DNA from 2 places in the Pseudoalteromonas sp. D15MCD-2 genome. Region 1 is predicted to be linked to the other one. Evidence: predicted binding sites of a transcription regulator. Region 1 holds the regulator's gene; the other holds the start of a gene.
What was found. The regulator MetJ, encoded in region 1, represses methionine synthesis genes. The targets are predictions, from matches to a motif close to TAGACGTCTAGACGTCTA.
Positions count from the first base shown of each region.

Region 2: the regulator MetJ is predicted to act here: its motif matches at 2,065-2,082, upstream of metK (methionine adenosyltransferase).

Region 1 is NZ_JBCFQE010000001.1:3,179,908-3,186,719, reverse strand. It holds gene priA (primosomal protein N') at 1-1,581, opposite strand, end outside; gene rpmE (50S ribosomal protein L31) at 1,815-2,030, shown strand; gene AADY36_RS14620 (malic enzyme-like NAD(P)-binding protein) at 2,729-3,970, shown strand; gene metJ (met regulon transcriptional regulator MetJ) at 4,071-4,391, opposite strand; gene metB (cystathionine gamma-synthase) at 4,616-5,875, shown strand; gene metL (bifunctional aspartate kinase/homoserine dehydrogenase II) at 5,881-6,812, shown strand, end outside.
Region 2 is NZ_JBCFQE010000001.1:719,742-726,553, reverse strand. It holds gene tkt (transketolase) at 1-1,917, opposite strand, end outside; gene metK (methionine adenosyltransferase) at 2,184-3,335, shown strand; gene AADY36_RS03295 (diacylglycerol kinase) at 3,388-3,792, opposite strand; gene AADY36_RS03290 (START domain-containing protein) at 3,872-4,480, opposite strand; gene AADY36_RS03285 (CYTH and CHAD domain-containing protein) at 4,518-6,038, opposite strand; gene AADY36_RS03280 (TIGR04211 family SH3 domain-containing protein) at 6,252-6,812, shown strand, end outside.

The sequences.
Region 1 (6,812 bases):
GTTAATATCATCAAGCGCTTTTTCTAAGCTGCCTTTACGACGAGTTGAATCTCGGTCGATACGACTAATTGGAATATCAGGGAAGGTTTGTGTTAAAAACTCTTCGATTTGTTCAGTGCCTTTGCCATTTGGAAAAATCTGCGTGCTGCCGCAATCAGGGCATTGGTGGGGCACGTGATGTTGTTCACCACAGTGGTGACAAATCATCTGGCCAATGGCTTTATGAAAGGTTGCACTGGTGCTACAACGTGAGCACTCACTTAGCCATCCACACTCATGGCATATGAGGGTAGGCGAAAAACCACGACGGTTTAAAAATACCATCACTTGCTTGCCACGTTCTAAATGCTGGCGCATATAGGCAAGGCTAGCATGGGCAATCCCTGCTTGCTCAGGCTGGCCTTTCATGTCCATTAATTGAAACTGGTTATCGGTGCTGGTTTGAGCGCGCTCAGTAAGGCTCAACAGCTGATATTTGTTATTAATTGCTTTATGTAAGGTCTCAAGTGCCGGTGTGGCACTGCCTAGAACGAGCGGAATATTATGTTGGTATGCTCTATAAGCGGCTAGGTCTCTAGCATGATAGCGCAATGTATCTTGTTGCTTAAACGAGCTGTCGTGCTCTTCATCAACGATGATCATGCCAAGTGATAAAAAAGGTAAGAAAATACTTGAGCGTGTGCCGATCACTATAGCGCAGCTGCCTTTTTCACAAAAACGCCAGGTCTGTAAGCGTTCGTTATCTGTTAGTGCTGAGTGCCATAGCATAATCGGAGTATCAGGAAAGCGACGACGAAAACGGTTGACTGTTTGGGGTGTTAAGCCAATTTCAGGCACTAATACTAAGGCTTGCTGACCTTTTTTGAGTACTTCTTCTAGGCATTGCAAATACACTTCGGTTTTACCACTTCCGGTAACCCCTTCAAGCAAAAAGCTGGTAAAGCCACGAGCTTGGTTAATGCTGGTGCAGGCAACAGCTTGCTCCTTATTAAGCACTGGCTTGCTACCAACAGTCGGCGCGCGTTGCTGCCATTGGTTATCATGTTCAATAAACTGAGTGATCAGTTCTTTATCGAGCAGACTGTCGATGGTTTTTTTGGTAAATCCGAGTGCTTTTAATTCTGTAAGCGATGATTTGCCCGATTCGGCTAGCTGTTTTAATAAATTTAACTGGGTTTTTGCTTTCAGCGACGGCAGCTTTGCACCTTTATCGGTCAGCTCAACCATGTTAATGCTGGTTTTATCTGGGCATTCGCCTTGCCTTAATGCAGCCGGAAGTGCCGTATGAATGGTCTCGCCCAATGGGTAACAGTAGTAGCGTGCTGTGAATTTTAGTAATGCTAAGTGTTGCTCAGATAAAACTGGCGTGTCGTCTATAACATCAATAATCGGCTTTATTTTGTCAGCGGGAACATCGGTTGATGTTTTAAGAGCCAAGACCACGGCAACCTTTTTTTGGCTACCAAATGGCACGCGAACGCGCATACCTGGCTTTAACTCAGGGCTATGCAGCAGCTGTTCAACTTTATAATCGAAGGTACGCTGTAAAGGGACTTTTATGGCAACTTCTACAAAGTGCATAACAACTCAACTGAAACAATGATAGAAAGATAATGTACTAAAATTGCAGTTAAAAACCTACCAACAAATACTGAACAACACGCCACTTGGTTATTTTTTTAGCGAAAGATGTATTTAAAGCTTGTCGTAAGGCTTCTTGAGCTATAAAATACGCGGCCTATTAATTGTATTAACTGCGTATGGTGCCAGACTTCGGGTTTGGAGAGCGATACGGCCTTAACTAGAGGTTCCCTATGAAAGAAGGTATTCACCCTAAGTACGAAGCTATCACTGCAACTTGTTCATGTGGTAACAAATTCGAAACTAGCTCAACTCTTTGTAAAGACATCCACTTAGACGTATGTTCTGAGTGTCACCCGTTTTACACTGGTAAGCAAAAGATTTTAGACACTGGCGGCCGTGTTGATCGTTTCAACAAGCGCTTCGGTGCACTTAGCAGCAAGAAGTAATCTCTGCTGTTTAGTTAAAGAAAGCACCTTAGGGTGCTTTTTTTATGCCTAAAATTCACAAAACTCATTATTGATATCAATCCGCAATAATACTTAATCATTTTGAGGGATTAAACCTGTCGCTATCTGCGTTAAAAATTTCTGATTTAGAACAACTAAATAGCGAAATTTTTGCCTTGCTATCAACGAGGTTTTATTGCCTCAAAATAGATCACTTAATTAAGCGAATTGGTATAACGCTGCCACTTACTTATCATCTTCATTTATGTATCTTGCATAACTATTTCTGGTTGTTATGCCCATTATGTCGCTAATTTTGCAGACAAAGTGCCACCCCTTGGCTATATTCTTGTTTGTATAAACTTTCATAAAAGTTATTAAAAATAATAAATTTAAATAACTTTGTGAGTAAATGCTGTGAACTTCGTAGAAAAGGTGGTTTTGGGCTAATTTCGGCTAATTGCAGTGTACGTGCGTATAAAATACAAAAACACGTGCTTAAAAGGTCATAAATAGGTGAATTTTTATGTCTGATTAATCGCAACTATGCGCAGAAATTGTTGGAAAATCCTTTAAAATTAAGCGATATAGCATATAACAGGATAGACCTGATAATACTTGGAATTTTTATACATTACAGGTATCGTACTGATGCAAGCTCTCTCACTTTTTAACTTTTTGCAGGATACTATCGCGTTATGTCAGATTTTCGTGAACAAGCATTACATTACCACGCTCACCCCGTTCCAGGTAAAATTAGTGTTGAACTAACCAAGCCAGCCGAAACGGTTAACGATCTCGCTTTAGCTTATAGCCCAGGTGTGGCTGAACCAGTCCGTGAAATTGCTGCTGATCCAGCAAATGCCTATAAATATACAGGCAAAGGTAACATGGTTGCGGTTATTTCAAACGGTACCGCAATTTTAGGTTTAGGTAACTTAGGTCCGCTTGCATCAAAACCTGTAATGGAAGGTAAAGCGTTACTATTTAAACGTTTTGCTGGCCTTGACTCAATTGATATTGAAGTTAAACACCGCACAACAGAAGATTTCATTAATACGGTTGCTAACATCGCTGATACGTTTGGTGGTATCAACCTTGAAGATATTAAAGCGCCAGAGTGTTTTGAAATCGAAAAAGCGCTTATCGAGCGCTGTGATATTCCAGTTTTCCACGATGACCAACATGGTACAGCTATTGTAACTGCTGCTGGTATGCTTAACGCCCTTGAAGTGCAAGGTAAAGACATCGAAGATGCCATCATCGTATGTTTAGGTGCCGGTGCTGCTGCTGTGGCTTGTATGGAGCTTTTAATTAAGTGTGGCGCACTACGTGAACACATTTATATGCTTGACCGTAAAGGTGTGATCCATACACGTCGTGATGACTTAAACGAGTATAAGCAATTATTTGCTAACAATACCGATAAGCGTACATTACAAGATGTTATTGCTGATGCTGACGTATTCGTTGGTGTATCAGGTCCTAACCTGTTAACAGCAGATGATCTTAAGCTGATGGCTGATAAGCCAGTCGTGTTTGCATGCTCAAACCCAGATCCTGAGATTGCTCCAGAAGTTGCACACAGTGCGCGTAACGATTTAATTATGGCAACGGGTCGTTCAGATTTCCCTAACCAAGTAAATAACGTGCTTTGTTTCCCATTTATTTTCCGTGGTGCGTTAGATGTTCGTGCAACGGCAATTAATGATGAAATGAAAATTGCTGCAGTTCACGCAATTCGTGGTATCGCGAAAGAGCCTGTACCAAGTGAAGTATTAAAAGCAGCTGGCGTTGAGTCACTTGAGTTTGGTGCCGAGTACATCATTCCTAAGCCTATGGATCCGCGTTTATTACCACGTATTGCACGTGCTGTTGCTGAAGCAGCAGTAGAGTCGGGTGTGGCGCAAATCGACATGCCAGAAGATTACATGCGTTAAGCTTAATTAGCTATTAGGTATATCGCGCAATAAAAAACTCAGCCTAGGCTGAGTTTTTTTATATCTGCGATTATCGGCGGTGATCCGATGGCCGAAATACTTATTCTGAATCAAGCACTGGGATATCTAATCCCATTTCTTGCATAATTTTTTTAACTTCTTCAGGTACCTTTTCAGGGTTGTCTTTACGTAGGTCGTCATCATTTGGTAATGGTTGACCTGTAAAAGCATGTAAGAAAGCTTCACACAATAACTCACTGTTCGTCGCATGACGCAGGTTATTGATCTGGCGGCGTGTACGCTCGTCAGTTAATACTTTTAATACGTTGAGTGGGATCGATACGGTAATCTTTTTTACTTGTTCTGATTTTTTACCGTGTTCTGCATATGGGTGAATGTATTCACCGTTCCATTTAGCCATAAGTTGTTTCGTTGCCTCGGTTGTCAGTGATTTACGCCTTATTCACAGCGCAAGATGCGGAAATTCTATCTCTTTAAAAAAGATAGTCAAATACTAGTTATTTAGCCATCTAGTGGTGTAAATGTATAAACTTCTATGTATAAGCCATAAATGCTTTGACTTCTCATATTTGATCATCTAACCTTTTAGACGTCTAAACATCCAATTTAAGAATAGGTGATGAAATGAGCGAAAAAAATAAAGCGACGATTGCTGTTCGTCACGGCATCGAAGCCGATAAACATCATGGTGCGGTTGTACCGCCAATTTACTTATCAACCACCTATTCGTTTGCTGATTTTGATACTAAGCGCCAGTATGACTATGGTCGCAGCGGTAATCCAAATCGCGATATCTTAGCTGAAACCTTAGCAGAGCTTGAAGGTGGTGCTAGAGGTATTATAACTGCAACAGGTATGTCTGCAGTGCATTTAGCCACTCAGCTATTAAACAGTGACGATACGTTAGTGATCCCACATGACTGTTATGGCGGTAGTTACCGTTTATTCACCTCGCTTGAAAAACGTGGCCTGTTAAAACTAAAAGTTTTGGATTTAACTAAAACTGAAAATCTCCAAGAAATTTTAGCGATTAAACCCAAGTTGATTTGGATTGAAACGCCAAGTAACCCAATCTTGCGTTTAACAGATATTAAAGCAATTACTAGTATTGCTAAGCAGTGTGGTGCTTTGGTTGCGGCTGACAACACCTTCTTATCACCTGCATTACAAAACCCAATTGAGTTTGGTGTTGATATTGTTGTGCACTCAACAACTAAATACATCAATGGTCACTCTGATGTAGTGGGCGGTGCAGTGATTGCTGCAACGCAAGAGCTAGGCGACGAGCTTGCTTGGTGGGCGAATAATATCGGTATTACTGGTGCACCATTTGACAGCTACTTAACGCTTCGTGGTTTACGTACTTTAAATGTACGCCTAAAGCAGCACCAAGAAAATGCCTTTGCCATTGCTGAGTATTTAGAAAGCTCACCTTATGTAAGCCAAGTTTATTATCCAGGCCTTGCTTCTCACCCACAACATGAGCTTGCTAAAGCACAGCAACGTGGCTTTGGTGGCATGGTGAGCTTTGATATTAAAGGCGATATCAACGATGCAGCAGCGTTTTTAACAAGCCTTAAAGACTTCAGCCTTGCTGAGTCGTTAGGTGGGGTAGAAAGCTTGATTTGTCACCCTGCAACAATGACCCACGCAGGTATGGAGCCTAAAGCGCGCCTTGAAGCCGGTGTAGGCGATACGCTGATCCGTATTTCTGTAGGTATTGAAGACGTAAAAGATCTCATTGCAGATTTAGACCGTGTTTTCAATTTAGTAAAACCAGGTCAAGGCCAACAAGTTACAAAAGCTGAAGCTAAGCTAACACAGCAAGATACACAGCAAAACGCGTCATTTAAGTTAACGCCAGCACATACGGCATTGTGGTAGAAGAAATGGTAAATATTGTTCATAAATTTGGTGGCTCAAGCTTAAGCTCGGCAGATCGTTACCATGCGGTAGCGAACATTGTTCTTGCTAATACAGAGCAGGGCGATTGCGTGGTTGTGTCGGCATCGGGTAAAACAACCGATACCCTGGTAAAGCTTTGGCAAAGTTACCAGCAGCAAGATAGCCAAGCTGTTAGCGATATTCTATTGCTTATTGATAACAATCAACGTGCGCTTATAGAGCAGCTACTTACAGGGCAGAATAAACAACAGGCGTTGGCACAGTTAAAAGATGAACTTGCTGTATTAAATGAATTAATTAGTCAGCAGCTGTTACTTGAAGCACCTTTACTTGCTCATGGTGAAGTGTGGTCGGCGCGGTTATTGGCCGCTTACCTAAATCAGTTAGGTGTTGATGCGCAAGATGTTGATGCAAGGCAGTTATTTACTCTAAATGATGGTCAGCTTTTACATCAAAAAAACCAACAGCAATGCAGTGATGCGATTAGCAGAAAACATATCAACGTAGTAACGGGTTTTATAGCAGCAGATTGCCAAGGTAATACGGTGACATTAGGCCGTAATGGCAGTGATTACAGTGCCACCTTGTTAGCGAGTTATACTTTTGCTAAGCAAGTGTCTATCTGGACAGACACACAAGGTGTATTTAGTACTGACCCTCGTAAAGTTAAAAATGCAGTTAAGTATGCCAAGGTGTGCCGCGAGCAAGCTAACTTATTAGCGCGTTTAGGTAACCCAGTATTGCATGCAAAAACCTTGTCGCCGTTAAAAGACACAGAAATTAAATTGGTGGTAAGAAGTAGTTTTGATTGTGATGCAACGCCAACCGAAGTAGTAAAAGAAGGTTACAGTAAAGCAAAGCGTTTTATTACTACCTTAGATAACATCGATTTATTAAGGGTTGATAAACTAAGCAG
Region 2 (6,812 bases), 2.5 Mb from region 1:
TGCTGACTCACCGAAGGTCGTCATACCAACTACTGCGCCGTTTAGGCCTACGTATTTGTACCAGTAGTCTGCGATGCCCGCTTCGATTGCTACGCGGCGTGTTACGCTTGCTGGTAATACGCTTTCTTTATACGTAGCGTCTTGCTCATCAAATAAATCAGTTGAAGGCATAGATACCACACGTACTTTTTTACCTTGTGAACGCAGTTCTGCAGCGGCATCTTGTGCAAGCTGTACTTCAGAACCTGTTGCAATAAGGATAAGCTCTGGCTCACCGTCACAGCTAAGTACGTAACCACCTTTTTTCACATCAGCTAACTGCTGTGCAGTACGCGTTTGTTGCTCAAGGCCTTGGCGAGTGAAAATCAGTGATGTTGGGCCATCTTTACGCTCAATTGCTTGTTGCCATGCAATCGCTGACTCAACTTGGTCACATGGGCGCCAGTTCACTAGATTAGGCGTTAAACGCATGCTTGCAATTTGCTCTACCGGTTGGTGCGTTGGGCCATCTTCACCTAAACCAATTGAATCGTGTGTGTAAACGAAGATGCTTGGCTGCTTCATTAATGCCGCCATACGTACTGCGTTACGTGCGTATTCCATGAACATTAGGAATGTTGCACCGTATGGAATAAAGCCTTTGTGCAATGCAATACCATTCATAATCGCTGACATACCAAATTCACGTACACCGTAGAAAATGTAGTTACCGCTAGCATCGTTTGCTTCTAGGCCTTTTGAGCCATCCCAAAGTGTTAAGTTAGAACCTGCAAGGTCAGCAGAGCCACCCATGAATTCTGGTAGTAACGGGCCAAACGCATTTAATGCATTTTGTGATGCTTTACGTGTTGCTGGGTTTGCTGGGTTTGCTTGTAGCTCTTCAATGTAAGCTTGTGACTTTTCAGCCCAATCAGTTGGTAACTCACCATTTGTACGGCGTTTAAACTCAGCAGCAAGTTCAGGGTGTGCACTTGCGTATGCTGCAAACTTTTCGTCCCAGCTTGCTTCTAGTTGCTTACCTTTTTCTTTGCCATCCCACTCGCTGTAGATATCAGCTGGGATTTCAAATGCATCGCCAGTCCAACCTAGGAATTCACGAGATGCTTTAATTTCGTCTTCACCTAGTGGTGCACCGTGACAATCATGGCTACCTGATTTGTTAGGTGAACCGTAGCCAATCACTGTTTTACAACAGATTAATGATGGCTTATCAGTGATGCTACGCGCTTCTTCGATAGCGGCGCGAATTGCATCAGGGTTATGACCATCAACATCGCTTACTACGTGCCAGCCGTATGCTTTGAAGCGCGCTGGTGTGTCATCGCTGAACCAACCTTCTACTTCACCATCAATTGAGATGCCGTTGTCATCCCAAAACGCAACTAGTTTACCTAGGCCTAATGTACCGGCTAATGAACAGGCTTCGTGTGAAATACCTTCCATTAAACAGCCATCACCCATGAATGCATACGTGAAGTGATCAACAATATCGTGGCCTTCACGGTTAAACTGTGCAGCTAGCGCTTTTTCGGCAATAGCCATACCCACTGCATTTGTGATCCCTTGACCTAATGGACCCGTAGTAGTCTCAATACCTGGTGCATACCCATACTCTGGGTGACCTGGTGTTTTTGAGTGCATTTGACGGAAGTTTTTAATTTCCTCTAGTGGTAAGTCATAGCCACTTAAGTGCAGTAGAGAATAGATCAGCATTGAACCGTGGCCGTTAGAAAGAATAAATCGATCTCGGTCTGCCCACTCTGGATTCGTTGGATTGTGCTTTAGATAATCGCGCCATAGTACTTCTGCGATATCTGCCATGCCCATAGGGGCGCCAGGGTGACCAGATTTGGCCTGTTGTACTGCGTCCATTGATAAGACGCGAATAGCATTTGCAAGTTCTTTGCGTGATGGCATGAATTCTCCTACCTTTATGTATTTGCGCTGGTTGTTTATGAAGCCCCATTCTTACTTATTGTAAGGGTACAGTGCAATTAAAAATCCGCATTAAATGCACCAATTATGGGCGTTTGTTAAGAACAATACGTTATTAGTAATTTTAAATAGACGTCTAGGCGTAAAATTACTATGCAAACATATTTGTTTTAGATAAAATACGCCCCTTAATTTTTTAGCGCTATTACCGACGTTTGTGAAGCGCAATATTTGTGAGCAGAAATACAATGGCAAAACATTTATTTACTTCTGAATCTGTTTCTGAAGGTCATCCGGATAAAATCGCGGACCAAATCTCTGACGCGGTTCTAGATGCTATCCTTGAGCAAGATTCTCATGCCCGTGTTGCATGTGAGACTTACGTTAAAACCGGTATGGTGATGGTTGGTGGTGAAATCACAACTAGCGCTTGGGTTGATATCGAAGAAATCACACGTAAAACAGTACGTGAAATCGGTTACACGCACTCAGACATGGGTTTCGATGCTGACTCTTGTGCGATCCTAAACACTATCGGTAAACAATCTCCAGACATCAACCAAGGTGTTGACCGTGCTCGCCCTGAAGAGCAAGGCGCTGGTGACCAAGGTCTAATGTTCGGTTACGCATGTAATGAAACTGACGTTTTAATGCCTGCACCTATCACTTATTCGCACCGTCTAGTTCAGCGCCAAGCTGAAGTTCGTAAAAGCGGTGAGCTTAACTGGTTACGCCCAGATGCAAAATCTCAAGTAACGTTTGCATACGAAAATGGCAAGCCTGTTGGTATTGATGCAGTTGTTCTTTCAACTCAACACTGTGATTCAATCTCACAAAACGACTTAGTTGAAGCGGTAATGGAAACTATCATTAAGCCGGTTCTTCCTGCTGAGCTAATCTCAAGCGCAACTAAGTTCTTCATCAACCCAACTGGCCGTTTCGTAATCGGTGGCCCAATGGGTGACTGTGGTCTTACAGGTCGTAAAATAATCGTTGATACATACGGTGGTATGGCTCGTCACGGTGGTGGTGCTTTCTCTGGTAAAGATCCATCAAAAGTTGACCGTTCAGCTGCATATGCTGCTCGTTACGTTGCTAAAAACGTGGTTGCTGCTGGCCTTGCTGACAAATGTGAGCTACAAGTTTCTTACGCTATCGGTGTTGCAGAGCCAACATCTATCAGCATCGAGACATTCGGTACAGGTAAATTAGAAGAAGCGCGCCTAATCGAATTAGTACGTGAGCACTTCGACCTACGCCCTTACGGCTTAATCCAAATGCTTGATCTTGAGCGTCCTATCTATCAACCGACTGCGGCATACGGCCACTTCGGTCGTGATGAGTTCCCTTGGGAGCGTACAGACAAAGCAGACGCACTTCGCGCAGCTGCTGGCCTGTAATAGGTTTGATAAAATGAAAAAAGCGCCTTTTGGCGCTTTTTTTATGTCTGTTTTAAAGGTAGGTAACTATCTTTTCGTAAACTGCGACACCCCAAACTAAGGCTAGAATTAGCAAGCTCAATGTCACTGCCGCAGAAGCCATATCTTTAGCTCGTCCCGATAATACATGATACTCAATCCCTACTCGGTCAGTGAGCGCTTCTATCGACGAGTTCAGTAACTCAACAATTAATAATAACAAGTAAGGAATAAACAACACTAACCAATGATTTAATGACTGCGCAAGAACCACTGACAAGGGTAATAAACACACCCCTAAATAGATTTCAGAACGAAATGCCGACTCTTCTTTAAATGCCGCTTTAAAGCCTTTAATAGAACACTTGGTTGCTTTTAAAATACGCCCAAAGCCAATACCATTTGGCTTATTAACTAGGGGAATTTTTGGTTCTTTCATTTTTTACCTACCCGCTCAGAATTAGCCTGATCATAATAATAAATTCTTACTCTGTCACCCAAATACGCTTGATTAAACGCTAGCAATCACCTGGAATACTGCTGATGTTTGCGCGGGAAAACTGATTATTAGTTAATTGTTCTCTCAGTGCTTGTAGCGTTTTATAAACGCTTTTTAGCGATACCTTGTTACTTAACCAATGCGGAATTGAACCACTTGGATCAGCATAGGCTTGATGGCTGACCAACAAATTACTTTGTTGCTGCTCTAAACGCCAATAGGCGGTGAGGTCTTTAATACGCACAACACCAGAGACTTCGGCTTTTGCATAAGGTTGGCTTTTGATTTGTAACTCGGTTTTGTGCTCATCTAAAGCGTGATAACAAGAGTAACTGACTAAATCTCTATCTGACACCGGCCAAGGTGAATTAAAATGAGTATAAACAAGGGTTTCTGAGGGGCTTAAGCGCTCCATTAAGGTCACGCTTTTGACATTTTCAAGCCAGTTTGCGGCGTTGTCGGTATCACTGAGTAATGCCATAAAGTCACTGGCTTTGGCATTTTTTACTAGCACAGAAGCATTAATTTCGATAATACCGGTTTTATGCTTTTTATAGCTAACCTTTATGCCGTCTTGCTGTTTGTAGGTTTGCCATTCAATAGGGTTAGCTACTGCCGAGAGACTCAAACATGCTAACCCTATCCATAGGCACAAGCGCATTTATTTAAAACCAATATGGGTCTGTATTAAATGACGCGTGGCGACTTTGCTCCATCGCACTAACCAAAAACTCTGACTTTTGATCAAGCCATGATTGAATTTTTGTCAGCTCTAAGTCATCTTGTCCTGCACATAACTGCTTTAAGTACTCAAGGGTGCTTAACTCATAAATACCATGGGAGATATCAACCCACGGCATACGGAACTCATTTCTATCTTCTTTATCGAACAAAGCGCCTAAGCAGTTGCCGCTGAGTAATGAATTTTCAAGGCGGGTGCGTAGTGCCAAATAGTCTTTATCTGTAAACACTTGCTGCTCAGGAATAAGCTCGTGCATGTCGTGCCAATCTTTAGCAAATAAACGCTTAGCAATATCGGCAACTGGTTTTTCTGCAGCCTGAAACTCAGCCTGCCCCCATGATTTGCGCCACTGTTTTTCAATTAACCAGGTTGTTAATTGTAATAATAAGCGGTTGTATCGGGTGCTATGAAAAAGAGTTTCAATATCATCAATGCTTGGCTGTAACTCTTTTAGGTCATTAATAACTTGTGTGAGCTCAGGCGCACTGTTGATTTTTTTGTAGTATGCGTGGCGCTTAGATGTGTAGGTTTTTAGCTGAATAGCATTTTCAACCCACGCTAATTCGCTCAATAACCACTTTAACTCTGTACGCAATGAGTCGGTATCGTCTTTACTAACAATATCGTCAAACAGCCAAAATGTATGGCGAATTAAACGAATACCGTCTGTGACACGCTTAAGGGTTTTTAAGCTTGGTTTTATGAAATAGCAGGCTTCATGTTTTTGTACAAAGCGAATCGCGTAGTTAATGCTTTCTACTAAAGCTTGTTCTTGGGTTGCACCACGTTTTAGTGGCACAAAGCCAATTGATTTGCTTGCTTTTAATGGTTTGTCATCTGCAAGACGATAACCTCGAGCAGCTTTAGAATAAAGCCCTAAGCGAATATGGCTTTCACTAACCAGTTTATCTGCCAAAGCAAACAACTCATTACGACTACCTTCAATCAGTTCGATTTCAAGTTCAGAGATTGGCTCAACCTGACCCGAGGCAGCAACTTCACCTTTATCTAATACCACTTCAATTTTTGCGCCATTTTCGGTTTCGAGTAACCAAGTACGGCGTATAAAGTTAGTGCTAAAAATTGGGTATAGGTTTTCAGCAATACCAGACACTTGCATGCCATGCGGCCAAATAGCAGCATCAAATGCGAGTAAATCAGGGCGGTTACCTGACAGTGGTAAGTTGTATTCTGGGCGCTGATGTAAGCCGCCAACCACTTCGCCAGCAAGCTTGATAGTTTGTTCACACTCACCATCACAACAGCGAGTACGAAGGCCAATATCTAAAGCGCGTAATTCTCGGCTTGGCGTATCGTAATAAGCATTTTGTAAATTGCGTGACGGTTTGTTAGTAACGGTTTTTGCAAATTGGGTAATTAATGCGGGGATCAGTGGAACAACGGCATCTGACACCAAAAACTTCAGTTCTATCTCAGTATCCATTCGCTTTGCGGAGTACATTTAAAATAAATAAGTGATCAAAATAAACAAAGCAGACTGTTAATGCAAATTTTTTCCTGTTTTTTACGGTTAAGCCCACGCACGGATTACAATATCAGCCTTGCTATTAATAGTTGAAATCCCTACTATCTCTATACATAAAGAAATTATAAATTTAGCCACTTCTAGGCAAGATCACATTAACAAGGTAGATTGATGTTAAAACAGTGTATTTTTGGGTTGCTCCTTGCGGCCACCACTTTTATTAGCTACGCAGAAGAAGCACCAAGCAGCGACAGCCAAAACACCGCATACATAGTCGATAACCTGTATACCTTTATGCACTCAGGCCCAAGCAAAAACTACCGCATTTTGGGTTCAGTTGATGCAGGTACGCAAGTTGTGTTGTTGTCAGGTGAAGATAATGGCTACTTTAAAATTCGTGATGATAAAGATCGTGAAGGTTGGGTTGAGTCAAAATTTGTTACTGAAAACGCGGGTATTCAACAACAGTTTCAAGCGCTGAATAACGACATGACGGTAATGCAAGAGCAGCTTCGCCAAGCTGAAATTGAGTTGCCACAACTACAAGAGCAGAACAAATCACTAACAGAGCAAAACCTAGCTCTTAGCAAGCAAATCGAAACACTTAAGAACACTATTGAGTCTGAGCGCAATGCAAAGCAAACAGCCAGTGCTAAAGAGAAGCGTCAGCTACTTACATATGGCGGCGCAATTGCATTTATCGGCTTACTGTTAGGTATTATCTTAACCGTG